One region of the Clostridium sp. JN-1 genome, then DNA from elsewhere that is predicted to be linked to it. Evidence: riboswitches for the same ligand, from Rfam matches in the RefSeq annotation. Region 1 holds a riboswitch; the other holds the start of a gene.

The links. Region 1 has a riboswitch for cyclic di-GMP ahead of EBB51_RS10375 (galactose ABC transporter substrate-binding protein). Riboswitches for the same ligand answer to the same signal wherever they lie in the genome.
Region 2: it holds a riboswitch for cyclic di-GMP, as region 1 does, so the genes downstream of both, EBB51_RS04310 (response regulator) here and EBB51_RS10375 (galactose ABC transporter substrate-binding protein) in region 1, are expected to answer to the same signal.

What each region holds. Positions count from the first base shown of each region.
Region 1 covers NZ_CP033465.1:2,178,741-2,194,756, forward strand. Annotated here, with positions in the region: gene EBB51_RS10360 (flavin reductase family protein) at 1-403, opposite strand, end outside; gene greA (transcription elongation factor GreA) at 615-1,082, shown strand; gene EBB51_RS10370 (TetR/AcrR family transcriptional regulator) at 1,182-1,871, opposite strand; cyclic di-GMP riboswitch class II at 2,169-2,252, shown strand; gene EBB51_RS10375 (galactose ABC transporter substrate-binding protein) at 2,323-3,333, shown strand; gene EBB51_RS10380 (methyl-accepting chemotaxis protein) at 3,354-5,057, shown strand; gene EBB51_RS10385 (DUF1858 domain-containing protein) at 5,258-5,455, opposite strand; gene EBB51_RS10390 (NADH peroxidase) at 5,690-6,235, opposite strand; gene EBB51_RS10395 (amino acid permease) at 6,438-7,763, opposite strand; gene EBB51_RS10400 (DUF2334 domain-containing protein) at 8,182-9,537, opposite strand; gene EBB51_RS10405 (Fur family transcriptional regulator) at 10,356-10,781, shown strand; gene EBB51_RS10410 (ABC transporter substrate-binding protein) at 10,846-12,069, opposite strand; gene EBB51_RS10415 (VCBS repeat-containing protein) at 12,191-13,132, shown strand; gene EBB51_RS10420 (transcriptional regulator) at 13,283-14,236, shown strand; gene EBB51_RS10425 (hypothetical protein) at 15,043-16,016, shown strand, end outside.
Region 2 covers NZ_CP033465.1:857,092-873,107, forward strand. Annotated here, with positions in the region: gene EBB51_RS04225 (ECF transporter S component) at 49-615, shown strand; gene EBB51_RS04230 (zinc-ribbon domain-containing protein) at 653-817, opposite strand; gene EBB51_RS04235 (RNA-binding domain-containing protein) at 1,139-2,284, shown strand; gene EBB51_RS04240 (hypothetical protein) at 2,418-2,825, shown strand; gene tyrS (tyrosine--tRNA ligase) at 3,044-4,261, shown strand; gene rimI (ribosomal protein S18-alanine N-acetyltransferase) at 4,332-4,790, opposite strand; gene tsaB (tRNA (adenosine(37)-N6)-threonylcarbamoyltransferase complex dimerization subunit type 1 TsaB) at 4,783-5,496, opposite strand; gene tsaE (tRNA (adenosine(37)-N6)-threonylcarbamoyltransferase complex ATPase subunit type 1 TsaE) at 5,493-5,954, opposite strand; gene EBB51_RS04265 (metal ABC transporter substrate-binding protein) at 6,140-7,072, shown strand; gene EBB51_RS04270 (DUF1540 domain-containing protein) at 7,175-7,351, shown strand; gene EBB51_RS04275 (cupin domain-containing protein) at 7,650-8,270, shown strand; gene EBB51_RS04280 (spore coat protein) at 8,449-8,937, shown strand; gene EBB51_RS04285 (hypothetical protein) at 9,231-9,443, shown strand; gene dsdA (D-serine ammonia-lyase) at 9,616-10,980, shown strand; gene EBB51_RS04295 (A/G-specific adenine glycosylase) at 10,991-11,644, shown strand; gene EBB51_RS04300 (hypothetical protein) at 11,662-11,913, opposite strand; gene dcm (DNA (cytosine-5-)-methyltransferase) at 12,278-13,528, shown strand; cyclic di-GMP riboswitch class II at 13,665-13,748, shown strand; gene EBB51_RS04310 (response regulator) at 13,810-14,184, shown strand; gene EBB51_RS04315 (chemotaxis protein CheC) at 14,177-14,815, shown strand; gene EBB51_RS04320 (sensor domain-containing diguanylate cyclase) at 14,808-15,752, shown strand.

The DNA of each region.
Region 1 (16,016 bases):
ATAAATCATGAGTTCCAAGTGGAATTATATTTTTAACCTTACATTCTATGCTTACAGGACATTGTTCTATACAAGGTGTTTTTATCTTTGTGCTTTCTTCCAAAGTTAAATTACACTCTTTAATTTTATCTATATTCCTTCCAGATTTGACACCGCAAAAATCTACAATCTTTGTCATATTTTTAGACGGCAAATTTACAACAAACTCGCCGGACTCTTTTATATACTTATATGAAAGTCTCTCAGGTCTTATAGCTGCCGTTATCATAGGTGGGTGAGTGCATGCAGTGCCAATCCACCCAACTGTAAATACGTTTAAGTTATTATTTTTATCTATACTTGTTATAAGCACGGCTGGAACTGGATTTAACATGGTACTTCCCTTAAAGTGTACTTTTGTCATATTTTATTTCATTCCTCTCTAGTTTATTGTAAGGATGCAAAATATATCATCCATAATCTATGTTACTTTAAATTCTTGTATTATTATATGCGTAATATTATAATAATAAGGTAATATTATTTAATTTTAAAGTCAATTATATGCTTAATTTTTAACTTAATTAATTATATAATTTTCTTTAGTTAATAAATTTAAAATAGTGGGTGATTTTATGCATAACTTAAAGTTAACAGAATCAGGCAAAAAAAAATTAGAGGACGAATTAGAATACTTAAAAACTGTAAAAAGAGTAGAAATTAAAGCTGCTTTAAAATCTGCACGTGCACAAGGTGATTTAAGTGAAAACGCGGACTATAGTGCAGCAAAAGACGATCAGTCTATGACTGAAACTAGAATACTAGAATTAGAACAGCAGTTAAAAACAGCTGTAATTATTGATGATACAAGTGAAGCTGACGTGTTTGGTATAAATAAAACAGCACTTGTAAAGTTTTACGATGTTGGCGACGAAGAAGAAGTTACTCTTGTGAGTTCAGTAGAAGCAGATGCTAAAAATATGAAAATCAGCATTGACTCTCCTTTAGGAAAGACACTTTACAAATTAAGAGTAGGTGAAAAGTCAACTGTATCATCACCAGATGGTAATTATAAGGTTGAAGTCTTAAAATTGTTAAGCTAATCTAAAATTACTTTTAAACAGGATACATGTACCAGCAGTTGGATGTCATAAAGCAGCAATTGCTGATTTCCCTGTTAATACTAAAACTTATCTTAATATTTAATCACTGCTCTCTTTTTTATCTTTATAAATTATACCATTTAAAAATAAATCAACAATTTCTCCTGCGTCTTTACTTTGATCATCGTTTGCAAAATATTGAGGTGAAAATTTGCTGAGCACAACATAGCCTAGTAACAAACTCACTATGGTTCTCGTAACAACTTTAGGATCTTTGTTTCTAAAAACGTTATCAGCTATATTTTTCTCTACGAACTCATTTAAAAAAGCTGCAACATTAGGTATTATATAATTCTGCATTTCTTTTAAAAGCTCTTCATGATAAATGGATTCAACAAATACAGTTTTTATTAACTGTAAATTTTCATCTATAAGTTCTAACCTATCTTGTATCATATCCTTTAAAACTTCCCCTACAGATTTTTGTTTTTCTTGTTCAATTATTTCTTCAATAGGATCTGATATTAATGGTCTAAGAAAGTTTATAATTAAAGGAATTAAAAGACTTATGAGTAAATCCTTTTTACTTTTATAATATCTAAAAATGGTTCCTTCAGCAACTCCAGCTTCTTTAGCTATTTCGCTTGTCCTACTTCCTTCAAAGCCTTTTTTTGAAAAAACTTTTACTGAAGCCTCCAATATATCCCACTGTCGTTTTGTCATTTCTTCAGGCATAGAATCTTTAAATTTAAACAAATTTTCTATAACATCTTTATAATTGTTGTCCATTTTATCGTGCTATCCCCTTTTATTTTGATATTGTAATCATGAGTGACTGCTCACTAATATAAATTATATTATAGTATTAGAATAGTAATGTCAATTATGTGCTAAATATAACTGCAATTTTTTGAGAGGACAAAGGACATAGGACAATGAAGGTTGATTTTTCGCAGCACAGCCATAGGCCATCAAGCTAAGTAATATAATTACAGAGATTTAGATGCTAAATCTCTGTTTTTGACTTTATTTTGTTGATTATTTGTAATTTTAGCAGTAAAATTACAAATAGATGTTGTTATATTCATAAAAATTGGAAACGATGAAAAATTCTCCATAATTGGGCACCTGGAGAATTTAGAGTTAGTGGTGCAACCTGCCAATAATTGATTAGAAATAATCGATTATTGGCAGATTGTTTATATAAAAGAATTTATATGTTTCTAAGGAGGTTTTAATCGTGAATGGATACGAAAAGTTAATTGCTGTCATTATTTTATTAATTACTATTTTAGGGACAGGCTGTTCAGATTCTTCATCTTTAAATGAAAATGAACCTACAATTGGCTTTGCTGCCTATGAGTTTAATAACACATGGATAACTGAACTTAAAAATGAAGTGTATAAGGTATCTAAAGGAAAGGCTCGAGTTGATATTTGGAATGGAGATAATTCTCAAACAACTGAAAATGACAAGATAAATCTTTTTATAAGTAGAAAAGTTAAGGCACTTGTTGTAAATCCAGTAGATGTTAATGCTGCAGGACAGATTATTGAAAAGTCTAAAAAAGCAAATATACCTATAGTATTTGTAAATCGCGAACCTAAAAAAGAAGATATTGAAAAATGGAATAAGATTTACTATGTAGGTGCTAAAGCAGAGCAATCCGGAACAATACAGGGTCAAATGCTTGCAAATTATTTTAAAGATCATCCTACTCAAGATGGCACTATTAGATATATTATGCTAAAAGGGGAAACGGGAAATCAAGATACTGAAGAGAGAACGAAATATTCTATAAAAGCTCTTGAAGATTCAGGCTTTAAGGTGCAAAAGGTGGCAGAAGACACTGCTATGTGGGATCGTACAAAGGCCCAGGAAAAAATGACCTCGTTTATTTCGTCATACGGCCAAAATTTTGATTGTGTAATAGCAAACAATGATGACATGGCCCTTGGGGCTGTTGATGCCCTAAAAGCAGCTGGATATTTTAATGGAGGAAAATATGTACCTGTAGCAGGTGTAGATGCTACGGCACCGGCAGTTAAAGCTGTTGAAGATGGTACCCTTCTCGGAACTGTTTTAAACGATGCTGCAAAACAGGGTGATGCTGTTTTTGATTTATCATATGTACTTTCTAATGGGGAAACTCCCGATGAAAGTAATTTTAAGTATAAGATTACAGATGGAAAATACGTATGGATTAATTACAAAATGATTACAAAAGGAAATGTTCAAGATGCAAAATAAAATTAATGGGGGATAGTATTGTGATAAAGGATGTAAAAGTTAAAACTAAAATTTTTGTAGGATTTAGTATTATTCTGATAATGATGTTTTTAGCTACAATCGGTGCTTTTTATAATTTTAACCGTATTGAAAAATCTACAGACAGGGTTTCAAAAGATATTATTCCAATAGGTAACATTATGTCTCAAATTAGCAGTGAACTTGTAAGTGAAGAATCAGGAGTTAGGGGGTATATTGCCAGCGATGGAGATGATAGATTTTTGGAGTCCTATAATTTAAGTGAAAAAAATATTCAAAAGGATATAGAAAGTATAAAAAATTATTATCATGTAGATGATAATTTAGCCATTACTATAAAAAATGAAGTTATACCAAATGTTGAAGTAATAGATAATTATTTTAAAGATCAAATAGACTTAGTTAAATCGGGAAAAGTTCAAATAGCAAGAGATAGGCTGCAAGATGGGAAAGTATATATGGATGATTATAAATATGTGTATATTAAACTTAGTAATATGATAAATGAAATTACAAGTAACGCATGGGCACAGACTAGAAATGCGGGCTCTAGTGCAAGATGGATTATGGGTATTATATTTTTAATAAGTATTGCAGCCGGTATTTTTGCAGCAATGAAAATTTCTAATAAAATTGTATTAAGACTTGATAAGTGTGTAGATTCCCTTGGACAGATAGCTGGTGGAAATCTGGTAGTTGAACCTATAAAAATAGAAGAAAAGGACGAAATAGGAGAACTGGCTGCTTCAATTAATATAATGGCACAAAATTTAAAAAATATTGTAAGACTGGTTCTAAATGTTTCTAATGATGTAACTGCATCTTCAGAAGAACTTTATAATAACGCCCATCAATTAAACGAGACTGTAGGACATGTGAAGGATGCTATTAACAAGGTGGCTAAAGGAGCTGAAAATCAATCTAAATCTTCAGGAGAAGTATCTGCAGTAGTTGAGCAAATTTCGGCAAGTTCTCAGGAAGTAGCAGCTAATTCTCAGGAAGTAGCAAATGCTGCAAATAATGCATCTTCTGCAGCTAAAAATGGCAGTGATGTTATATTACAGGCTGTTAGCCAGATGGAATCCATTAAAAATTCAACGGAAATAGTAAAAGATTCAGTGGAAAAACTTAATCGCGATTCTGCGGCTATTGGAGAAGTTGTAAATGCTATTTCAGACATTGCGGATCAAACCAATTTATTGGCTTTAAATGCATCTATCGAGGCTGCACGTGCTGGAGAGCAGGGAAAAGGATTTTCAGTTGTAGCAAAAGAAGTACGTGAACTTGCAGAAGAATCGAGTAAATCTGCAGATAAAATTGCAAAACTTATTCAACAAGTTAAAGAAAATATTCGAGGGGCTGCCACTTCCATGAAAAGCAGTATGGATAATGTAAATACTGGTACGAAAATAGTAAATAATGCGGGGAATTCATTTAATGAAATATTGAAGCTTGTAAATGACGTTTCTTTGCAAATCCAAATTATTTCAGAAACGCTGCATCAGCTTGCAGAAGGCAGTGAACAAATTGTTTTAAATGTAGTGACAATTGATAACATATCGAAAGATACTGCTTCCCAAAGCCAAACAGTATCTGGAGAAACTGAAGAACTATATGCTTCTACGGAAGAAATAACTTCTTCTAGTCAGAATCTAGCCAATTTATCAGGACAGCTTAAAGAAGCTGTGAATAAATTTAAAATTTAATGCAATAACAGAAGCTTAAAAATTGCATTATTAGCTTGATGGCTATGGCAGCGCAGCGCAGAAAAATCCTCCTTCATTGTCCTATGTCCCCTGTCCTCTGTCCTCTGACTTTGTCCTATGTTCTCTAAAAATACTTCGCATTTTTTTATAATATGTAAGTAAAAAGGCTATAGGAAACTGTGTCCCTATAGCCTATATTTTTATGCCTCTACGGAATTTAAAGCTTTTAATAAGTTTTCAATATTTATGCCGTGAACTTGTGCTGCTTCTTCTAATGTCTCAGCTTGAGCTGAAGGACAGCCAACACATCCCATTCCAAATACCATTAAAGTTTGTGCATTTTGAGGATCCATTCTAACGACTTCACCAATTGTCATATCTTTATTTATCTTTTCCATGTTAATACCTCTTTTCTCCTTTTATTTATAGTATGTAATCATACTATAAATTATATTATCTCATATTTTGTTTTTTTACAAATCAAAATGCAATATTTTTTGCTTAAACTTAATGTAACATTCGATGTAACTATTACATGCAGACTATATAGTAAAAATAAACAAATTAAAAATGGCAGCTGCTGCAAACTTCATTTTACAACAGCTCCCTATTTTAATTTTGTAAAAACATTTTTATTTAAAGTATCTGTTTAATAAACCTCTAAATGCTGATCCATGTCTTGCTTCATCTTTGCACATTTCATGAACTGTATCGTGTATTGCATCATAATTCAACTTTTTAGCCAATGCTGCCAAATCCTTTTTACCCTGGCAAGCACCGCGTTCTGCTTCAACTCTTACTTCCAAATTTTTCTTTGTATCAGGAACTACAACTTCTCCTAACATTTCTGCAAATTTAGATGCATGCTCTGCTTCTTCAAAAGCTATTCTCTTATATGCTTCTGCTACTTCTGGATATCCTTCTCTATCTGCTTGACGGCTCATAGCAAGGTACATTCCAACTTCTGAACATTCTCCTGTAAAGTTAGCTCTTAAGCCTTCTACAACTTCTTTATCTACTCCTTTAGCTGTACCTACCTTGTGTTCATCTGCCCAAGCCATTTCACCTTCAACTTTTTCTACAAACTTATCTTTTTTAGCTCCACACTGCGGGCATTTTTCTGGTGCCTCTTCTCCTTCATAAACATATCCACATACTGAACAAACAAATTTTTTCATTTTCATATTCCTCCTAATTAAATTTATAATTTTAAAATATTATTTTTTATCTGATATTTTCTATTAATTAATAACTGTTATTTACTATGTTTTTAGTTTACTATTATTATTTATATTTGTCAACACATATTTCATAAATTTTATAAAAAAAAAATTGTTTTAAAGATTAATAATCCTTAAAACAATTTTTAAAGCAATAGTATTAGTCAGTATCCGTAAATTTATTTTTTCTTATAAAATAAATAGGTAATCCTATAAGTGTAAGTCCAAGGCCTAAGCCTGCATTTAAAGGTTGAGTAAATAATGTATTAAATACTATATAAAATCCTCCTAATATAGCTATAATAGGCACTACCGGGTAAAGCGGCACTTTATATGGTCTATAAAGGTCCGGCTGTTTCTTTCTTAAAACTATTACAGCTACAAATGTCATTGTATAGAATATCCATATTACAAATATCAAAAGATCTGTAAGTTGATCAAACTTTCCTGAAAATATAAATATTATTGATATGATTGTTATTAATATACCGCTATTTACTGGTACTTTTGAGTTTGGTGTTAGTTTTGATAACCATGAGCTTCCAGGTAACTTGTTTTCAAGTGCCATTGCATAAGGTATCCTCATTCCTGTAAGTGTATATCCATTTATTGTACCAAAAACAGATATTAATATACCTATAGTTATAATCTTGGCACCAGCTGGTCCAAAGAGTATCTTGGCAACATCAGCTGCAGGAGTTGAAGTTGCTGCAAGTGCAGATGCTGGCAGTACAAATAAATATGCGACATTTATTATTACATAAACAGCCATAACCAATGACAATCCACCTATGATTGCCCTTGGTAAATCCTTACCAGGATTTTTCATTTCACCTGCTATGGCACCAACATTTATCCATCCATCATAAGCAAACATTGTTGCTACAATTGCTGAACCCAAGCTAGTTGTTATTGGATGGTTAACTGCTGTAATTGGTAGAAGTCTAACCGTACCTCCACCATCGTGCATAAGTCCTACTACTATAATAGCAAATAGTGGAATTAACTTACAAACTGTGGATATAGTTTGTATTGCTCCCCCTGTCTTAGATCCAAGCAAATTCATAATAAATAAAAATACAGTAACTATAATTGCAATTGGGATTATCATTGAATCACCCATAGATAATAATGAAACTGCTTGTGTAGCAAGTATAATTGCCAGTGCTGCTATATTTGCAGGAACATATACAACTGTCTGTGCCCATCCTAGGAGGTATCCCCAAATATCACCATATGTTTCTTTTAGATAGACTACCATACCGCCAGTTTTAGGTATTGCTGCTGAAATTTCAGCTGCAGTTAGTCCGCCTGCTATGGATATTATTCCACCTAATATCCATGCAATCATACCTAATCCTGGAGCACCTGTTGCGGTAAATACAGCTTTAGGCTTAAAGAACACACCAGAGCCTATAACTATGCCTATAACGATTGCAAGAGCGGGTATAAGTCCAATTTCTTTTTTCAACTCATTGTCTTTCATTCCATAAAACACCTCCATCATATTAAAATAAAATATAAATTCATTTGTAAAAATATTATCATTATTTGTCGTTTAAATCAAGCAAAATCGACTATAAAACTGTATTTATATACACATTTTTAATTTATCATATAAATTAAAAACTTAATTAAATTTTCCCATTAAATTTATGAATTTAGTATTATATTTTTAAATATTTATATAATAACATACATATATATTGATTTAAATTGCAATAATGTAATATGCACAAATGGATAATTTATTGCATAAGTATAATATGCATGCATAATTATTAGTCATTTTATCTTGCTTCACCTGCATTTCTCCTTTTTTAGTTTATTTTATAAAAAAAGCCTATAAATTTAAAAATCTTTTTCACAATTCATAAGCTTTTACATCATATTTAATTTAATGGCTATTTTATATCATATATTTTATAAAACTTATAGCCTTTTTTATAAATTTCATCAATAACACTATGCAATACAGAGTGTTCTGAGTAATTATAATCTATATATCCATTACTATCTTTTTTTAAAGTGATATCTTCAAATTCTATATATGGATGATAAAAAAAACTTGCAATATTTTTATCATTTAAATTTCTTATTTTATTTATCATATTATTACAATCTTTTTTACCATCTACATAGTTGAGAGGAGTTGGAATGTATAAAACATTTCTACCGTTATTATTGATTCTAACTACATATTTATATTCTGTTACTCCACCGTCCCTTGAATAAGGTTCATATATATAATCAAAATTCTTTTCTATTACATCCATCTGGCGCGGCAGTATTGCATAATGCGGCACTTCAAAGAAACTACATTTTATATTTAAGTCATTGAATACTTTAACAGCATCATTAACCCTTTCTTGAGCATATGTACTATCCTTAGGTATACTATCCCTGCTGCCCATTGAAAATTCTATTCCATCAACACTCTCTGCATTACCATATTGATGCGTATACCCATGTGCACCTATTATTCCACCTCTAGATATGAAATAATCTAATGTATATACAAAATCGGCATTATAGATACTATTCTTTTTTGAAACATCATTATCAATACCGCGGCTTGGATTAACATACCTTGGAACCCAGGCAGCATGAAAAGGTACATTTTTTTCATATAAATAATCTGATATTATTCTAAGCTTTTGAAGGGCTTCTGGTGAAGAATAAATCCCTCCTGCAGTAATATCCTCCAATCTTAAAAATGACATTTTATCACTTTGAATATTTTTTTCAGTATGTAAAACTTCCTTATTGTTATACAAAGACAATGTCATTTGAGGAATATCCCAAAATACTTTCAAGTCAAAAATTCTTGAAAAATCAAATAAATTCATGTATGCAATATTATCTTTTATAATTATATTTTTATTTAGCTTTATGCTTTCACCATCATTTAAAAATGTGTTTTTATTTAAATCGATTTGACCACTGCATTTAAAATTTTTTAAATATATTTTATTATTATCAATTGAACATTTACCATTAGTTTTTTGCATAACTTCGTTTAATGGTATATAGTATCTATTTTTTTCAACATATACAGGTAACTTTAAACTCAAGTCCTTATTTTCAAACCTTATTTTAATATTAGCTTTTTCCATATTAAGTCCTGAAAAATCTGAAAAATCATCAATTCGTACACTATTTTTACTATATGCTGCCTTTTTATGAAATGCAAAAAAGATAACACTTAAAGTTAATATAACTGCAAATAAACTTAAAATAATGTTTTTACTTTTCTTCATCGTATCTCCTCTTAACAAATATTCAATATTAAAATTCATTTATATTATTTACTGTAAAAAATAAATTATAAATAAAGGAGATACCCAAAAATAATTTTTTAAAATTATTTTGTGAGGATATCTCCTTTATTCAGAGAAACGAACGAATGTAAATTTACTTGTTAATTATTTAACATTACATATAATTCTATCATAATTTCAATAAAAATCAATCCCAAAACATAAAAAAAAACAGAGGACAGAGGACAATTGACAGAGAAGGTTGATTTTTTGCTAACGCAAAAAAATCTTTAAATTTATATAAGTTAGCAGTGTTTCCATGGCAAACGCATCTTCATATTGTAGGTTCTTAAATATAAAGGTATGTTTTCAATTGGAATTTGTTATTTATGTAAGAACTAACAGGTAAAAAGTAAGAGTTTATGAAAAAATTCAGCAAGGTCGAATTTTCACCACAACTATTACTTCTTATTTTTTACCTCTTACTTTTTCACCCTTACTTCTTAACTCAACGATAAATCTTGCTTTATATGCTAGATTATACTGATTAAGCCATAAAAATAAAAGGGCTGCGCCCTAAAATCTTATATGCGTTTGCCCTAGCAATGTTTCGCTTCAGTGAAACGAGCTATCAAAAATCCTCCTTCACTGTCCTCTGTCCTATGTCCTCTGTCCTCTGTTTTTATTTTAAAAATATCCCGGAGTGTAATTTAAGTCGCAAACTAAGAACTCAATAATGATTATCTATATGAAATACCTTTTGACAAATAATCATTTTTATTATATTCTATATTTAATTAAGATTAAGGGTGGTGTCTATGAATAATTTAGCTACTATTTTTAGGGAAAAAAAGTTAAAGCTTACTCCTCAACGTATTGCAGTATATAAATATTTAATGTCAACTAAAGAACATCCATCTGCTGAAACAATTTACAAAGCTCTTCAAAAAGACTACCCTACAATGAGTCTTGCAACAGTTTATAAAGCATTAAAGACATTATCTGAAGTTGGATTAATACAGGAAATTAACGTAGGTGAAGGCAATTTTAGATATGATGCAAATGTAATACCTCATCCACATATACACTGTATAAAGTGCTGCAAAGTCGATGATATAGATGGAATTTACTTTTCTGACTTAAATGATAAAGTAAAAGACTTTACTGACTATAACGTTATTGGAAACCAAGTTTACTTTTATGGTATTTGTAAGTCTTGCCAGGACAAACTTAAAAAAGATTAATTTAAACTTAAGAGGCCGTTTTTACATTTAAAGACAGCCTCTTTATACATATTAAAATATCATTTTATTGTTTATATGCATCTTTTATTATATAATCCCATAAGTCTGCCGAAGTTTTTCCGCTCAGCATCTGCTCCAATTGACTTGATATGCTGTTCTTTAGTTTTTCAGGAACATTATATATATATAACACATTGTTTTCAGTACTTTCCGATAACTGATTTATTATACTCTTATTTATATTATCTTTAAATACTTTATCAGCTTTCTTATTACCAGTTATATATCCCTTACTTGCAAGTGTTTTAGATAGTTCGTCACTTGAAGCAAATTTCATAAATTTAGCTGCTTCTTCATTGTTTTTAGTATTTATTGACATACACAATATTGAATTACAAATAACAGGGACATTTACTTTTGATGAAGAGTCATTTACATACTCTACCATTGAAATATTTTTATTATTTATAAGATTCTTAATATAATATGAAGAAGTTATTATAACTGGAATATCTCCATTATTAAATTTTTTAATACTATTTTCATTTCCAATTTCAAAAGTATTTTTATTTATAACTCCTTCCTTTATTAAATCTTGAATACTGCTAAAAGCAGACTTCATTTCAGTTAAATTTTTATATGATTCCATATTATCGTAACTATTCTCCAGCTTCCTCATGCTAATATTATTATTTACTATTATGGACAAGGCTGTACTGTTTATATCCATATCTTCACCTAAAACCACCGGGACTCTTATAGATGCTTGATTTAACTTTTTTAAAACTTCCTTCATATCATTTATATTGCTAGGTGGTTTCAAATTAAGGCTGCTGAAACTACTTTTATTGTATAATATTTCTATAGTATAAGGCATTATTGGAACACCATAGTACTTATCTTTAAACCTTCCATATGCATTGACAGCAGTATAATACTTATCATTTATTTTATTTTCACTATAAAAACTTCCCATATCGCTTAATAATCCCTTTTGAATTATTTTAATCATGTCATTTCTAGAAACACATACTAAATCAATATCTGAAGACTTACTTATTTGATCTTCTATCTTATCTCCTATAACATTGCTTGCTAAAATTTTAACCTTAGGATTCTTCTTCTTGTATTCATCTATTATAAACTTCAACGTATTTTGAGATGCTTTATCTTTTGTGTCAATATATAGACTAAATTGCTGTTCATCTTTAGAAGCTTTTGATTTACTGCATCCACCAGCGCTAACTAGAAATATTATACATAAAAAAAATGCTAACAACTTTTTCATGTAATTCAAGTATTCTTCCTCCTTTACAACCTTTTTAAGTTAAACAGTCATCTTTAAATTTAGTTTTTACATATTAATTAAATATATAATACGTTCATATAATTAAGTGGAGGTGGAATATATGAAACTTAGGGTATTATTTCTAAAGAAAAAACATATTTACATTTTATTATTAATATTGGTTTTTCTTATATTAACATTAATGCTATTTATAAAAAAGCAGCCTGCTCAAACTTTTAGCAGTATGCCGCAAACCGAGACAATAAAATCTGACTTTGATGGTGATGGAAACAAAAAAGATACTTTGTATCTAAAAAAAATGGACAGCAAGTATTGTTTGCAAATAAAAACTGAAAACAAACTATATGATATTGCTCCTAGCAGCTCTTGTAAAACTATATCTGATGTTTGCAATTACTGGCCTGTACACATAACTCTTATGGATGTATCAAGGGATAAGATTTCCGAAATATTTGTTCAAGGCTGCATAAAAGATAAACCTATTGAATATGTATTTTCATGGAACACCAATAAATTTGAGAACATTTTTTCAAATTCAAATAACATATTGGGATTTATTGACTGTAAAAACAATAAAACTCCTAAGGTAATATCCGGCAAGTTTGTAGATGGTAACATATATACTTATAATTATATATGTTTAGATTATAAGTTTAAAAACTACAACTACGAAACCAATCAAACATTTATGGGAAAAGACAGCATATGTGCTTTTATCAACTTTATACAAGGTTTGCCGCAAAACAAAGATTATATACCAAGAGATATATTTAGTATGAATATAGTAGATAAGGAATTTGATTTAATATCAGATATGGCTTCTCAAAATAACTCTTACGTATTTCAAGATGCAATTTTTAAAGAAACTAAATGTACAAATAAAGGAGATGCTTCTGAGGTATTATGGAAGTTAAGTTTCAAGGGCATATCAAATACAGATAAAAACTCAATTAAAAATTATACTATGAGCTTAACTTTAACAGCTGATCCAAGTAGTGATAAAAAATATTACTTTAAAATATCATCAATGAGTTTAATTTAGATAGTATTATGGGGTTTCTAGTTAATGCATGAACTGGAAACCCCATATATAAAATTAACTTTAAAAGTTATATCTAAAAATTTACTAAAAGATTTGCTAAATTTTACGATATAATTAAAAGCTAATATAACATACAGGAGGTAAAAATGTATGTCAAAGATTTCTCATTTAATAGAATTAATGATTACGTTACAATATAAAGGGCTTACAACAGCATCAGAACTTGCGGAAAGTCTAAATGTAGATAAAAAGACAATATATAGATATGTAAGCAGCTTAAATGAAGCTAATATTCCAGTTCATACCAAGAAAGGTAGGTACGGTGGTTTCTACATAGATGAAGAATTCCACATGAGGTCTGTGAAGTTAAGCTGTGAAGAATTAGAATCTTTGCTTATGGCAGCAGAAATATTAACTAAAGAAAATGGCTTTATCAGAGAAAAAGAATTAAAAACAGCTGTATCAAAAATAAAAAACTTATCAGTAAATGAGAATGAGGAATTAAAATTTATAAACGCGAATTCAAATTTTAATATTAGACAAGCTGGAAATCTTGAAAATTTAGATGATAAAATATCTAAAATAAACTATGCAATTAATAAGGGAAAAAGTTTAAGTATTAATTACTTTTCTATTAACAAGAATAATCTAACTATTAAAAAGATTGATCCTTATGATTTGATATTTAGGATGGGTTCATGGTATTTAATTGGATATTGTCATAGTACAGACAGTATAGAAATTTTAAAAGTTTCTAGAATACAAAGTTTAAAAACTACAAATGAAATATACATAAAGCCTCATAACTTTTCGCTAAAGGATTACTTAGATAATTTTTGGGCAGTATTTAACGGAGATAAGATTAAAGTAATTATAAAGTTTTGCAGTCAAGTTTCTGATTTTATAAAAAGTGGAAAGTGGCATATAAATCAAAAAATAACTGATTTAGAGGATGGATCTGTAATGCTTGAGATGTATTTAAATAATATTGATGATATAAAATCATGGGTGTTTAGTTTTGGAAAATATGCTGAAGTCGTTGAACCAGATGAATTAAGAAAAGAAATAAAAAAAGAATTACAGGATGTGTATGTAAAATATTAAAAAATTTATTTATATATGAATAAAACATACACAATAGGATAATATAATAAATGTGATTTGGAGATATATTCTCCTAAGACATCAAATTTTAATTTTGATGTCAATAACCCCCCATCCCCCTTGGGACCGTTAATACCGGTCCCATTTGTTTTCTAAAAATAAATTATATGGTTTCTAGTTTGCAGCTTAAATTACATTACTTTTAGCTTAAAACTTAACTCATACGCAGGGATATATTTGAAAGGACAGAGAATGTTGATTTTTTGTTAACGCAAAAGAATCTTTAAATTTATATAAGTAACTCGTTTTGCTTTAACAAAATGAGCTATCAAAAGTTTAATTAAAGATTTTTCGTAAGCTTAGCGGAGAAAAATCCTCCTTATTGCCTGCCAATCAATATATTTCAATTCCCAATTTTATTTTATCATAGAGAACAGAATAAATGTCTTTCTAACCGTCGGTAATCGGAAGCATATCCAAAAATTATAAAGGAACCTTACATGCTTTTGCCGCGGTATGAAAAGCTGAATCTTGAGTACTAACATATCATTAGACATCATTATCACAATAATTCACAGTATTATTCCCAAAGTCAGTGCATTATCAAGTAGTTGCTGACACCTACAATATTACAATGGAAGTAGAAGCATAACGATAAAACAAATAAGGTACTCTATGAAAACTTGACCATAAGATGCTTTGATTTTGCGCAGTGATAAATATTACTCATTTTGCATAGTGGTCTGTATACTAAATCACCCCTGCTTAATTACAACATATAATATTACAAAAAAGGAGTGATTAATTTGAATGATATTAATAGAAGATGCTCCTATCCAAACAAAGTTGATACACCTATGTATGAATATTACTTTGGCAAAGACGGAAGCATCAAATATTTTATTAAATTGTTAGAGAAAAGAGGCTTTATTGTTCAGAAAGGGAGTTTACGGTATATAGATATACTAAAGCTGGCAAGTGAAGGTAAATCTGACACGGCTTTGGGGAATATTGTAGGAGCACCATATGCAACCTGTCTCCTTCCTCCGGCACCAAATCAGGAACCATCACCTGGGCAGAGACCACCAAGAGGCTATGATCCTGACGACCCAAATAATTACCCGCCTAATCTTGATTTTATTACGCCGGGGTTGCACTATAAGCTGCGTCCGGACGAGGCCATTGTTCTAATTGGACAAACACCTCCACCGTCAGTTTACTTTAGTTTTAAAAGTTATCTGGCGTTAGTTAAAAATAAGCCTAAAAAAGACTACTGTGGTGCAGTTACAGCTGGCAACCGCTGCACCGGTTTTTATCACTATATCGGCGCCAGCATGGGGGATCAAATAAGCAACAGCTTTATCTGGACTGATAGTACGCCCTATGGAACCCCTGGAAATCCTTTTGACACTTCCACAATTATCATTACCACTGCTGACAAAGGAATAAATAAGCACATGCGTGATGCTTTGACTGATTCTGGCTTTAACCCTGGTATTATGAATAATGACAATATTCCTATAGGTCTGGTCAATATGGGACTGGAAAGGGGCAAAGATCACTTTGCGTTTGTCATGAGAGCTAACATTTTTCAAAATCCGGATATCAGCTGGGATTATATTTATAATCTGGAGAAATATTTTACAGTGTTACGCATTACCCCTGAAAAGCCCTATGCTCCAGTAAACCCCTGGCCCATACCAGCGCTTAAAAGAAAGGAGACATGTACTACTGAATTCCAGGTAATTCCTACTGCAAGGGATACGCTGGATTATCTGAG
Region 2 (16,016 bases), 1.3 Mb from region 1:
AATGGTTTTATAAATTGCAATAATATTTTTAAGGGGGATGTATAAATTATGGAACATAAGAATTCAATATCTAGCAATATTACAGTACAGGATATAGTACAAGTATCTCTTATGGCAGCAGTAACTTATATTGCAACAGCTGTTATAAATATACCAAGTGGTCTTCTTGTAAAAGGAGTAGTTCATTTGGGAGATACAATGGTTTTTGTTGCTGCAGTACTTTTAGGAAGAAAAAAATCATTTCTTTCGGCAGGCATAGGAATGGGATTATTTGACTTACTTTCACCATATGCAATATGGGCACCATTCACATTTTTTATTAAGGGAATAATGGCATATATTGCTTCAACTATAGCTTATAGAAAAGGCTATAATGGAGAAAATGTATTAAATAATGTATTTGGATTTTTACTTGGCGGATTGTGGATGGTAGCTGCGTATTACGTGTCAGGTTCATATATAGCTCACTTTACAATGAATATAAATTTAACACAGGCATTTATATTGACATTAACTCATATACCTGGAGATATTGCTCAAGTTGCAGCTGGAACAGTGATTGCAGTACCACTTTGTAAAGTATTAAAAAAGGCAAATGTAGTAAGAAATAAATAAGAGAGGTTAGATTTAACCTCCCTGTTGTTTTCATTAATTATCTGTTTCTCATTCTATTCTTTTCAGCTTTTCTTTTCTTTCTGCAATCAGGGCATCTTACAGGATCATTTTCAAAACCCTTTTCTTTATAAAATTCTTGTTCACCTTCGGTAAATACGAATTCTTTTCCACAATCTTTGCATACAATAGTTCTGTCTGCCATTTTCAAACCTCCTTAAAAACATAGGACTAATTTATTCTTGAAAACCAACTCCTGCGTTAAGGAGGTTAGTACCTTGAAAAAATTAACCTTTAATAAATTATTTTATATAACTTAGAGTGTTAACTCTTAAAAGTATTATAGCATATTAAAACAAAAAAACAATATTAAGTTGTACTAGACATAGAATATAGAAAGAAGAACTTTATTTGGCCTGCTGTTTTAAATATACACTTTTGGTAGTACAATAATTATAGTTTAGTGAAAAATCAATATTAAATTACATATAATATTTATAGTATATATGTTTGGAGTTGTTTTATTATGGATAAAAAAAGACTTGTAAATTTATTAAAAAAACCTGAAGGACCAAAACTTGATTTTAAAAGACATGTTGATATAGATACAGATAGTGGAAGAAAGGAATTAGCTAAAGATGTGTGTGCAATAGCAAATTCAAGGGGAGGAAGAGGCTATTTAATAATAGGAGTAGAAGACAAAACCAAGGAAATAGTAGGTGTAGACAACTTGGAGTTAGGTGAAGAAAAAATACAGCAGATAATAAGTTCAAGGATAGATCCACCTGTACCAGTGTATTTAGAATTTATGGAGTACCACGATAAAAAAATAGCTATCATAAATATATATGATGGACCTCAAAAACCATATCAAATGAGAGATAATGGTGCCTTTTACACAAGAAGGGGTTCAACTACAGATACTATGAGAAAGCAGGAAATAGTTTCTGCACTTCAAGATAACCTTAATTTGGATCCGGAATTGTGTCCAATTGCAAGAAGTGATTTGTCATGTTTAGATATGAACATAATCTATAAATACTTTAATTCTCAGGCAATTGATATAAATGATGATAATAAAATGGAGCTAATGGAAAGTGCGTCAATTATATATAAGGATAAAGAATCCAATAAATATATGGTTACTTTAGGAGGAATTCTTGTATTTTCAAAAATAAATAATATATATGTTCCATATAATATGGTTAAAATAGTAAATAAGATTGATGATGATAAGAATAAAGATATTATAATTCAAGGTGATTTACTATCAATACTTGATAAAAGTGAATTGATATTAAAGGATATCTTACCTGAAACTTATCCGATTAATGCAGTTAATGAGGGAATAAAGAATGCAGTTTTATATAGAGATTATACGATTTATTATAAAGTAATAGAGATAGTAATAAGTTATAAAAGTATTGTTATAAAGAGTCCTGGAATTTTAATTAAAAACAAAAGTTTAAATTCAGTAGATTATTTGAAAAGAAATATATGGATGTATGAAAAGATGATTGCACTCGATAATAAGAAGAGGTTTCTCAATTCAAATAATGGCTTTAAGATGATGAGAAAAGCCTTCAAAAATAAAGGTAGAGTGTATTTTGCAAATTCTTTTAAAAAAAATGAATTTAAAGTGATATATCCTGGAATCAAAGGATTTGAATAGCTTTTACTGATGTATTATTTTTTATCTCCTAAAATTAGAAAATAATGTTATATTTATGTTGAAATAATATTCTGAATATTATATAATTTACTTATAGATACGGCCTAAATATTAAAGTAAGAGGTGGTTAAAAATGATTCATGTAAATTGCAGCAAAAGAGGTTCAGGAAAGACAAAAATGCTAATCAATTTAGCTAATGAGATGATTTCTAAGAACGACGGTAATATTGTGTATATTGATGATGACAAAAGACCATTGCTTGAACTTGATAGGAGAATTAGGTTTATTACTACATCTGAATTTTGTTTAAAAAATCAAGAAACTTTTTATGGATTTTTGTGCGGCATACTTTCAGAAGACTATGATATTGATACCATTTTTATTGATGGATTATTTAATATTGTAGAGGGAAGTCTTCAAGGTGCGGCACATTTGTTTTATTTAATAGAAAAATTATCTGAAGAAAATGAAGTTAATTTTTATATAACTGTAAATGAAGATGAAAAAGTTCCAGAATTTATAATGAAATATGTAGCATAATGTTGAAAGAAAGATAAAGACAATTTTATCATTCAATAGGGGCTGGGTTATAATTTTTGTTAACTTGGTCCTTTTTTATTTTGCTGTAATACAGTTCATGCATATTATAAATTGTAGTTATATGTAAAATGTTGATAAAAAGGTGCTTAGAATATATACTATAAGTTATAATAATAATTATAAATAATAACTTAAGATGTAGAAGGTAGGGATTACAATTGGCTAATGTTTTTGACACTCTAGTAGAGAGAGGTTATGTAAAACAAATTACCCATGAAGAAATTAAAGATGTTTTAAATAAGGAAAAAGTAACATTTTATATAGGCTTTGATCCAACTGCAGACAGTCTTCATGTAGGACATTTTATACAGATGATGGTTATGGCTCATATGCAAAAAGCAGGACACAGACCAATAGTATTAATTGGTGGAGGAACTACTATGGTTGGTGATCCAACAGGTAAGACTGACATGAGAAAGATGCTTTCAAAAGAACAAATAGAACATAATGCTAGGTGCTTTAAAAAGCAGTTTGAAAGACTTGTAGATTTTAGTGATGGAAAAGCACTTATGGAAAACAATGCAAATTGGTTAATGAATCTTAATTACATAGAATTTTTAAGGGAAGTTGGAGTTCATTTTTCTGTAAATAGGATGCTTACAGCAGAATGCTTTAAAAAGAGAATGGAAAAAGGACTTTCTTTTCTTGAATTTAACTACATGTTAATGCAGGGATATGATTTTCTTCAGTTGAATAGAAAATATGGCTGTATGCTGGAAATGGGTGGAGATGATCAATGGTCAAATATCATAGCAGGAGTTAATTTAATAAGGAAAAAGGAAAATAAACCTGCATTTGGTATGACATTTGCACTTTTAACTAATAGTGAAGGTAAAAAAATGGGTAAAACTGAAAAAGGTGCATTGTGGTTAGATCCTGAAAAGACGCCGCCTTATGAGTTTTACCAATACTGGAGAAACGTAGAAGATGCAGATGTGGAAAAATGTCTGTCACTTTTAACATTTTTACCTATGGATGAAGTTAAAAGATTGTCTTCTCTAGAAGGAGCAAAGATTAATGAAGCTAAAAAAGTTCTTGCTTTTGAAGTAACTAAGTTGATACACGGCGAAAAAGAAGCAAAAAATGCTCAAGATGCTGCAGAAGCTCTTTTTTCAAATGGATCTGATTTAAGCAGTGTTCCAACAGTTGAATTTGAAAAAAGCGGACTTGGATGTACAGTGCTTGACTTAATAGTAAGTACAGGTATAGTACCATCGAAAAGTGAGGGAAGAAGACTTACGCAGCAAGGCGGCCTTACTATAAATGACGAAAAAATATTAGATAGTAATAGTTTAATAACTCAAGAAAATTTTAAAGATGGAAGTATGCTTGTAAGAAAAGGTAAGAAAAAATACAGCAAAGTTATATTAAAGTAAAAATTAAATGTGTATAATCGAAAGTTAACTTATTCTATAATTAGTGTAAGTTAACTTTTGATTTTAACTTCTATTTTATAATATTGCGTTTCCACATTATTATAGCATCTTCTTTATTATCCTGATAATAACCTTTTCTTAGACCTTCTTCTATAAAACCATATTTGTGATAAAGTTTTTGTGCAATTAAATTTGATTTTCTAACTTCTAATGTCATACTATTTACAGATTCACTTTTAGAAAGCTCTATAAGTGATTCTAAAAGTGCGCTGCCTGCACTAATTCCTCTATAATCAGGATGTACTGCTATATTTGTTATATGTGACTCATCTAAGATTATCCACATACCGGCATAACCTATTATTATACCATCTTTTTTAGCTACAATATATCTTGAAAATGAGTTGCTTTCAAGCTCAATCTCAAATGACTTTCGGCTCCACGGTGTTGGAAAACTTAGAAAGTCTATTACAAGAACACTTTCTATATGTTCTCGTTTAAATGAAATAATTTCAATATCATTATTCATTTCTTGAAGACTCCAATTTTTTTTCATATTCTCTTTCAGCTTGAGATTTTCTTATGTAAAGTGGGCAAAAATTATATAAATCATCGCTCAAACCTGATTTTAAAAGCTTTAAACCTATTTCACCGAGAGAGGATGCTTTTACTACATTTAAATGATTTGGAGAAAAAATGGCTTTAGGAATATTTTGAAGCAGTATATCTTTATATTTGTAAATACCATCACCTATAAAACAAACTTGAGTTTTATGTTTATTTACTAATGATATTAAATTTTCTACTGAAATAAGCATGTAATCACTTAATTTTTTTAAATTGTTATTTGAAAAAGTATATAATGCTGTATAAACATTACCTCTTAATGCATCCATTATAGGACATATAATACCATCAGTGTATGCCATATTATATGCTAATGCATCTAATGAAGAAACACTTATAAATGGTTTGCCGGTTCCATGACTTAATCCTTTTATAGTTGATATACCTATTCTCAAACCTGTAAAAGAACCAGGACCTTTTGAAACTACAAAACCATCTATAGAATCAATGCCTAAATTCAAATTTTTCAGCAGTGTATCTATCATAGGCATTAATATGACAGAATGTTGTTTTTTGTAATTAAACGTTATTTCACCTAATAACTTATCTTCACTCATTATTGCACAAGTAGCTGATTCTGTAGCTGAATCCAAACTTAAAATTTTCATATTTCATTTAGCTCCTTTATATAATTATATCTGTTACCATAATGTTTTATTATTATTTTCCTGAAGCTTATATCTACTTCTGGTATTTTTTTTATTTCTATGTATATGTGTTCATCCGGAATTAATTCCTCTATAAAGTTCGACCATTCTATTATACTTACTGCATCACTAAATATGTATTCATCAAAACCTATGGCTTCAATTTCATCAGGATCATTTACCCTGTATACATCAAAGTGATATAATTTTAATCTGCCTTCATATTCATTAACTATGTTGAAAGTTGGGCTAGTTATTTCATCGTGTATATTTAGTCCTTTTGCTAACCCTTTTGTAAAATGTGTTTTTCCTGTTCCTAAATCACCATTTATGCATATTATGTCACCAGGGTGCAATAGAGTACCTAGTTTTCTGCCAAGTTCTATAGTTTCATTTACTGTTTTTGTAATAAATTCCATAAAGGTCACCTCATACGATAATTCTTAAACTCTTATTATATTTTAGCATAATTATAAATTATGTAAAATGTATGTGAATTTAAGTGCTAAATCTCTGTAAAAGCCTTATATTATTTGCATTACAAAATTATATTATGTAAAATATATGTTATATATTATATCTTTCATGATAAGAGGTGAATGATTTGAAAAAGGGTATTTCAATATTCCTTATATTATATATATTAATGTTTACTGGATGTGAGTATAAAGTAGCTAGTAATAAAACGAATACAAAAGATAATTCAACTGAAATGGAAATGATAAAAGATCAGGAACTTAATATAGTAACTACAGATAAGCTGCTTTATTATTCAGTTAAGAGTATAGTTAAAGATAAGCATAATGTAAGCTATATGTTTAAAGATAGGACTGATGAATTAAATTTTAAATTTACAAGTGATAGTTTGAACAATATATCTAAAAATGATTTGCTTTTTTATATGGGAGGCGGATTTGAACCTTGGATTAATGGTTTTGTTGATAAGTTAGATAAGAACAAAGTTAGTGCTGTAAATGTATCTAGAGGAGTTAAATTTATTCCATATAATGAGCCAGTTAAAATTAATGAAACTGTTTTAAAAGATAATCCATATTATCTAATGAATGTAGATAATTATAAAATAGTTTTGACAAATATAAAAAATTCCATACAGGATAGGGACCCTAAAAATAGAGATATATATCAAAAAAATTTTTCGGATACATTGAAGAATATTGATGATTATAAAAAACAGTTAAGTGATATTACTGATAAACTTAGCAGCTATATTTTTATAACTAGTGAGGATGGATTGAATTACTTTACGAAAAGCAGCGGCTTAAATACAATTGATATAAACAAGGACATAAGTAATAAAGATGAATTAGAATCTAAAATTAAAAATTCAAAAAATGTAGTTTTTTTGTATAATGGCGAAAATATTTTGAATGATAACGAAGATATAATAAAAAAGTATAACATAAAAACCATAAATATGATGATTTATGATGGTCAAAAGCCATGTGAGGATTGTATTGAATACAACTTGAATAGTTTTAAAAACTTTTATGAAAGTGAAAAGTCTGCCGAGAGGTAAATTGGTATTTAAAAAAGGATTTATATGTTTCTTACATAAAAAAAATGATTTTACGAACAATATTATTTGTAAAATCAATTTCTTTATATGGAGGTAATAAAAATGAGAGCAGAAAAAATGAATAAACCAAATCAAGGAATTAGATGTGCTGTAAATACTTGTCATTACTATATGAATGGTGATCATTGCAGTGCATCACAAATAGAAGTTCAACCTAAAAATGCAAGTAGTTCACATGAAACTGACTGTACAACATTTATTCCAGAACAGCAAGCATAAAAACCAGAGGACATGAGTCAGAGGACAGAGGACAAAGGACATAGGACAGAGAAGGAGGATTTTTCTCCGCTGCGCTTACGAAAAATCTTTAATTAGATTTTGACAACTCGTTTCGCAAAGCGAAACATTGCTAACTTATATAAATTTAAAGATTCTTTTGCGTTAGCAAAAAATCAACCTTCTCTGTCCTCTGTCAATTGTCCTCTGTCCTATGTTTTTATATAATGAATACAATCACATTTCTAAGACCTATAACATATTATAATTTTGTAATACCATGAAAAAGGGAAGGAACAATATGTATAGTAATAGAAAGTATCCATGCTATTATTGCATTAATACACAAATGCATAATGCTTATTCATGTCCTTATTTTGCTAATACATCAATGCATGACCAAGATTATTCGAGACAGTTTGATGATCAATATATTCTTTCTGATGATGAAATTGAGCATAATTCAAGATTTGATTTTTTACAATCTTCAAGAGAAGGTGATTACTCAATTCAATTAAAGGATTATGGACCGGAGCCGTTTGTAGTTAACATTAATGAAGCGGCTGAACAAAATAATACTTTCCGCACTGCTTTATGGACAGGAAAACATCTGCAGGTTACTTTAATGAGCATCAATGTTGGTGATGATATTGGTTTAGAAGTTCATCCAAATGTTGATCAGTTTATACGTATTGAAGACGGTCAAGGACTTGTTAAAATGGGAAAAAATAAACGTAATTTGGATTTTAAGAAAAGAGTAGACGATGATTTTGCAATAATGATACCTGCTGGTACATGGCACGATGTTATAAATACAGGTAATAAACCACTTAAAGTATATTCTATTTATGCACCTCCGCAGCATCCACGTAATACGGTTCATGTGACTAAAGCAGATGAAGAAGCTGCTGAAAGGGATTAACACTAATTACGTAAAATATGGTTGGCAGCTGCTTATTCATAAAGTATGCTGCCAATTGTTTTGAAAATTTATGCTTTATGAATAAGTTAATTGCATAATACGCATAATACGGATGTTGGTACTACTCTTAGTATAAAATAATAAGAGCAGCACAAAATAAGGTTGGAGGTGTAGTATTATGGAAATAACTTTATCACAAAAAGAAAGGACGTTGCTAGAGGATCAAAAAAGTCACGAGCAAATTTGTATAGAAAAATATACGAATTATGCAAATCAGACGAAAGATAATCAATTGAAACAAATATTCAATGCAAATGGGCAAGTAGAAAGGACACATCTTGATAGCATTAATCAGATGTTAAGCGGTAAAATTCCTCAAATGAACCAACAGCAAAATCAAAGTTCAGGGCAAACTATGGGAAATCAAGGTTCTATGAGTAATATGAATAATATGCAATCAGGTGGAGTTAATTTATCTGATGCTGATATGTGCACAGATTTATTAATGACAGAAAAATATGTTTCAGGAACTTATGATACTACAATTTTTGAATTTAGAGACACCGAAGCTCGTGATCTATTAAACCATATACAAAAGGAAGAGCAAAAACATGGAGAATCTATATTTAAGTATATGGAAAGTAAAGGAATGTATGATGTTAAATAATCTAGCACGATAATTGCATAAAATATAAACTTTGGCTGTATTTAAAGATAGTATTGATTTTGAACTTTCATTCATTTCAACATTTTTCTTAAATACAGCCAAATTTTTAACTATGTAATTTCTCTAATTAATAAAATAAAGAAAGATGATATAAATGCTTAGTGTAAATATTTGCACCTGTTTTTTTTCGGCTCCTATTGTTTATAGGAGACATCGACAAACTATTGATAAATGATTATTATAATATTGATGATAATGATATGTAGATTTTACTGAAAGGAAGGTAATATTAAATGAAAATTGCAGGTGTAATTTTTACTATATTAGGTATATTAGGAGCTGTTTGCAGCGGTTACATAGATGGTGGTATAAAATTAGTTACTATGGCAGGTTCACTTGGATCTTTGATGTGTGGTATAGGATTTATTCTTTCTTATGTTAATTTTGAAAGATTATACAATATAGCAGTTGATGATAATAGAAAATCACTTTCAAAAGCAGCATAAACAAGATTTTAATTAAATGTTTTTAATATCTCAATCATAAAACCCTTGTTAATTTCAGGGGTTTTATTTTTATATATTAAAAGGTATAGACATTACACAGAAATACATTTAAAATTGTATATATTAAGTCTTGCAAACGTTTGTTGTGTGAATTAAAAAGGAGGTCTGTCTTATGGAAAATAAAATAATTTTAGGTAAAACTATAACGGAGTGGATAAATGAATATCCTTTAATGGATAAAATTATAGCAGCTGAGGAAGTATTTTGGACTAATCCTAAACATGGAAAATTTGAAGAGGCTATTAAAAAGATTTCTTTATCCGAGTTAGATGTACAAGATGCAGCTGAAAGATTAAATCGTTTTGCTCCTTATATTGCTAAAGTCTTTCCTGAAACTCAAAAGACAAATGGTATTATAGAATCTCCTATTGTTAAAATTCCTAATATGAAAAAAGCACTAGAAGATAGATTTAATCAAGAGCTTTTAGGAGATTTATTATTAAAATGCGACAGTCATCTTGCCATTTCAGGATCTATCAAAGCAAGAGGTGGTATTTATGAAGTATTAAAACATACTGAAGATCTTGCTGTTGAAAATGGTATGCTAAAATTAGATGATGATTATTCAATTATAGATAGTGATAAATTTAAACAATTCTTTTCACAATATTCTATAGCAGTAGGTTCAACTGGAAATCTAGGTCTTAGTATTGGTATAATGAGTGCTCAGCTTGGATTTAAAGTATATGTTCATATGTCTGCTGATGCAAAACAATGGAAAAAAGATCTTCTAAGAAGTAAAGGTGTTACAGTTGTTGAGTATCAATCAGATTACAGCAAGGCAGTAGTAGAAGGCAGAAAGCAAGCAGCTAATGATAAAAATATGTATTTTGTTGATGATGAAAACTCAACCAATTTATTCTTAGGATATGCAGTTGCAGCTTATAGATTAAGAAAACAATTAGAAGAAATGAATGTAACTGTAGATGAAGACCATCCACTATTTGTTTACCTTCCATGCGGAGTTGGCGGCGGCCCTGGTGGAGTGGCATTTGGATTGAAATTAGTATTTAAAGATAATGTACACTGCTTCTTTGCTGAACCAACACATTCCCCATGTATGCTTATAGGTTTAATGACTGGAATGCATGATAAAGTGTGTGTTCAAGACTTTGGAATTGATAATGTTACAGAGGCAGATGGTCTTGCAGTTGGTAGAGCTTCTGGTTTTGTAGGAAAAACATTAGAAAATTTAATAAGTGGATCTTATACAATAACAGACGATAAATTACATATTCTTTTAAGTATATTAGCGGATTCAGAAAATATCTATCTAGAACCTTCTGCATTAGCTGGAGTACCTGGTCCTACTCAATTATTTAAAACTGATTCAGGTCAAAAATATATTGAAAATAACAACTTAAAAGACAAGATGAAAAATGCTTCTCACATTGCTTGGGCTACTGGCGGAAGTATGGTTCCAAAGGAAGTTATGGATGCTTACTATAAAAAAGGTTGTGAATTAAGAACAAATTGAGGAAGAAAGAATGCTTAATATTATATCAGATGAGGAAGTAGTTATGTTCCAGTGTTTTTTACTTGATTGGTATGATAAAAATAAAAGAGAGTTTCCATGGAGATATACATTTGATCCATATAAAGTTTTGATATCTGAGACACTGCTGCAGCAGACTAACGTTGAAAAAGTTATACAGCCTTATTTGAAAATAACTAATAAATATAAAAATATAAATGAATTAGCGTGTGCAGATACTGAATTTTTAAGGGATGTATTTAAAGATATAGGATTATTTTATAGAGCAGATAGATTAAAAGAAGAAGCTGTAGAAATAATGCAATCTTTCAAAGGAGTAATACCTAATACATGGGAAGATCTTATGAAAATAAAAGGTATAGGAAATTATATCTGCAGTGCAGTACTGTGTTTTGGATATAATAAGCCGTATGCTGTTTTAGATACTAATGTAATAAGGATATTTGAGAGAATTTTTGATATTAGTTCGGAGAAAAAAAGACATAGAGATGATATGAAACTTTGGAAATTTGCTCAAATGCTTATTCCTGAGGATAGGTATGTAGATTATAATTATGCTGTTTTGGATTTTGGCGCATGTGTATGTACAATGTATAATCCAAAATGCAGTGGATGTATATTTAAGTTTATGTGCTGCAGTGTTTAAAACTGCAGCGCATTATTTTACAGAAGTTTAAATATATCATTTATATCATGCATATCACCAGTTTGTATATAATAATTTTCAGCATCCATTTTTGTATATCTACCCAAAATTGCATTTTTAGGAATGGTAAATTCATTTTGTATTGCATTAACTAATTCTTCATGAGTTATATATCCTGGAATATCGTAAGACCATTTAAAGCTTGTGATTAATTTTTCCAAATTGCATCTATCAATACTGCTGCTATATAGAAGTTTATGATTCCTCATTAGAGATTCACCATCCTGTATTTTGATGAAATCTTCATTATAAGCTTTAATTCTTACCAAAACTCATATTGTAAGCAAAATCAAAAGCCGTCTTTACTGAGGTGTTTTTAAAGCATCCTATTGTGTTGAAATTTTTAGTATTAGTGAAGCTGTAATGATTGTTTTCACAACTCATCAAATGTAATGCACACATAAATATACATCTCCTTTAAATAATGTGTATATGTGTTTGACATTTATCTAGTAAATTCCTGCCATTGTAATGAATTTTTATATATAAGTAAAAAAGCAGTACCACCTGCCCTTTTTATTTTTATATGATATAATTAATTTTTAGTATATTGTGGAGGAGAGAAACTTAAAGATGAGAAAAGAATACTTAGTAGGAAGTTTGTTCGCAGGAGTTGGGGGTATTTGTTTAGGCATTAAAAGTGCACACTTTAAAGACTCTGGATATAAACTTGCATGGGCAAATGAAATAGATGAGTATGCAGCAGAAACATACAGAACTAATTTTGATCATGGATTAATAGTTGGAGATATAGAAAAGATTATAGATCCTAGTATTCTTGATAAAGAAAAAGAGAGCTGTGAAAAACTCATGAAAGAAGCCGTAGACAGTGACAAAAGATTTGAATATGAAAAGTTGATAAAAGAATGTGAAACTGCAAAGCCTTTATATGAGGAGAAGAAAAAGCAGATATTAAGTCATAGAATAGATATCTTAAACGGCGGTTTTCCATGTCAGGCTTTTAGTATAGCGGGAGAAAGAAAAGGCTTTGAAGACCACAGGGGAAACTTATTTTGGAGTATAGTTAATTTAGTAAATATGCTTGAACCTATACATGGAAAACCAAGAATTTTATTTTTAGAAAATGTAAGAAATTTGATGTCTCATGACGGCGGAAGGACGTATAGTGTTATAAAAGGAGAGCTCGAAAAAGCAGGATACATAATTAAAGAAAAAGTTTTAAATACGATGGATTTTTCAGATTTGCCTCAAACTAGAGAAAGAATTTATATAATAGGATTTTTAAATAAAGAAGATGCAGATAGATTTACTATGTTTGATAATATAGATAAGTATATGGTAAATAAGTCGCCTGAGGATAGAATACAGAATATAAAAAATGTTATAGATTACGATTTAAATAAAGAAAATGCTGAAAAATATTACTATACAAAAGAAAAATATCCTAAATATTTTTTAACTGAGGAAGAATACTTAAAGATACCTCAAGAAAAGAGAAAAGGGGTTAGAATTAATTTAGATGAGCAAATTAAGGATAAGTATAAATTCTATCAAGTTAGAAGAGGAATGTATGTTAGAGAAAACAAAAGCGGAGTATGTCCAACACTTACTGCTAATATGGGTACAGGAGGACATAATGTACCTCTTATAAAAGTAGATGATGGAATAAGAAAATTGACACCGGCTGAAACTTTTAAACTTCAAGGTTTTCCTGTTGGTAATGGGTATACTTTGCCGGATAGATTTAATAATAGAGCTTATCCAGACAGCAAACTTTATAAACAGGCAGGAAATGCAGTTTCTGTTCCAATCATAAAGCTTATAGCTAAAGAAATATTAAAAGTACTTGATGAAAATAAGTAATACTGGAAAAGTATAAATAATCTGTGTAAACTCTAAACAGTGTAAATGCAAGTAATTTTTTTACAGGCTAAATCTCTGGGGCCTATTAGTGTTATTTGACTTCACATATATTTGGTAGTAAAATGAAAATAATTTAATAATAGTTGGAAGCAATGAAAAATTTCTGCTATTTGGGCACTTGGAAATTTTAAAGCTAGTAGTGCACCCGGCCAACAATTAATAATGTCTATTAATTGTTGGTTTTATTTATTTTAAGGTTACTGGGAGGAATAAAAGTTATTATGTTAAAGATTTTAATTGTTGATGATTCTAACTTTTCTCAAAAGATAATATCTAATTTATTAAAAGGTTTTTTAGATAATGCTGAGTTCTTTTTTGCAAGTGATGGAAGAGAAGGTTTTAGAAAATACAAAGAAATTAAACCGAAGTATGTATTTGTAGATTTGTTGATGCCAAATATAAATGGTAAAGAATTGATAAAATTAATAAAAGAATATGATGCTAGTTGTAAAATAATTGTTATTTCCGCAGATGTACAAAAAAGTGTAAGAGAAGATATGGAATCATATAACATAATGTACTTTATAAATAAACCGTTTAATCAGGAAAAAGCAAAGTTTATATGCGATAAAATAAGGAATGATAAAAATGAATAGTGATGCTTTAGTATATGATATATTGAAAGAATTATTTAATATAAGTGTTGGCAAGGCTGCAAGTATTCTTTCGGAAATAACAAATAAAAAGATTTTGTTAGATGTTCCTAATGTAGAAATATTAAATTTTCAAGATGAAAAATTTAAAGTAAATGGATATCTACCTGATAAAATAGATGGAACACTAATGGTATCTTCTATTTCTTTTGAAAAAAAGTTAGAAGGAAAAGCAAATCTAATCTTTCCTGCTAAAAAAATGAGAACTTTTATAAATCTTTGTTTAAATGAGAAACAAGAAAATAGTGAATATTATGATATGAATTTTACAGATATTGATTTTGATACTATTAAAGAAATAGGAAATATAATTTTAAACTGTATTTTAGGGGAGGTTGGAAATTACTTAAATATTAACTTAACCTATACTTTACCAGAAGTAAAAGTATTTAATGCAATAGATTTTAGCAAAGATATTGAAAATGAAAGTTATATGTATACTTTGATTTTATACATAACTTTTCTCATAGATGATGTGGAAATAGAGGGCGCTGTAATAATTGATTTAACATTAAAATCCTTAAATGAATTGATGAAAAAAATTGATAAAGTAAGGGATGAACTTTATGAATAGAATTTTATTTGATGCTCTAGATAATGTTAATGAAGGAGTAGTAATTTTAAATGAGCAATTTAAAATTTTATTTTGGAACAGTTATATGAAACATATAACTGGAATTGGAACAAAGTATATCATAGGTAAAAGTATTTATGAAGCGTTACCAAATTTTAACAAAAATTATTTTAATGAATCTATAAAATCTTTAATGAATAATGAATATAAACTGTTTTTTTCAGCAACTATGCATAAGGATCTAGTTAATGATAATGGGAAATTTAATTTAAAGATAAGTAAGTTGGAAGAGGATAAGTGTAAATTTTTATTTTTGGAATTTATTAGTGTTACCAATGAATTTGAGAGAGTTAATCAATTAAAATTATATATCAACAAATTATCTCTTTTAAATAAAGAACTAAAGGATAAAGAAAAAATTATTAAGAATTTGGCTTATTATGATAAACTAACAGGGTTAGGAAATAGAGTGCTATTTTATGAAGTTGCAGACAAAATACTTGATAATTGCTGTAGAAATAACCACATGTTAGGGTTAATGTTCATAGATATAGATAATTTTAAAAGTATTAATGATACCTATGGACATACGGTTGGCGACAGCGTCCTCGCCGAAGTGGCAGATATATTGAAAAAAGCTACGAGAAAAAATGATGTAATTGCTAGATTTGGTGGAGATGAATTTTTAGTATTGCTGCCAGATATAAAAAACTTTAATAATTATAAAATCATACATTCTAGGATTATAAATACTAAAAAGAGGATTATAAATTTAGGCGGCAATAAAATAAATGTATCTCTTAGCACAGGAGTTAGTTTTTATCCTCAGGATGGCAAAAGTATAGATGAGCTTATAATAAAGGCTGATGAGGCAATGTATATTGCAAAAAATGTAGATGGAAATGATAATTGTTTTTGCAGTAAATATATTGGGTAAGACTGTATTTAATTTAAAAGTCATAGAGTATAATTTTAGTAGGCAAAGATAGCAGTAATTACTGCTTAAATAATAAAGGGGCTGCCGCGTTAGTATATTTTTTTATGCTAATGAGACAGCCCCTCAAAATAGCACTAAACTGTTATAAGTTAATACTATCTTATATACTAATTTATATTTTGTTTTTAAGTTTCAACTACTTTAATATACAGTTATTAACTCCAACATTCGCTGATTTTCTGTCAACAACTCCTTGAACTGTTA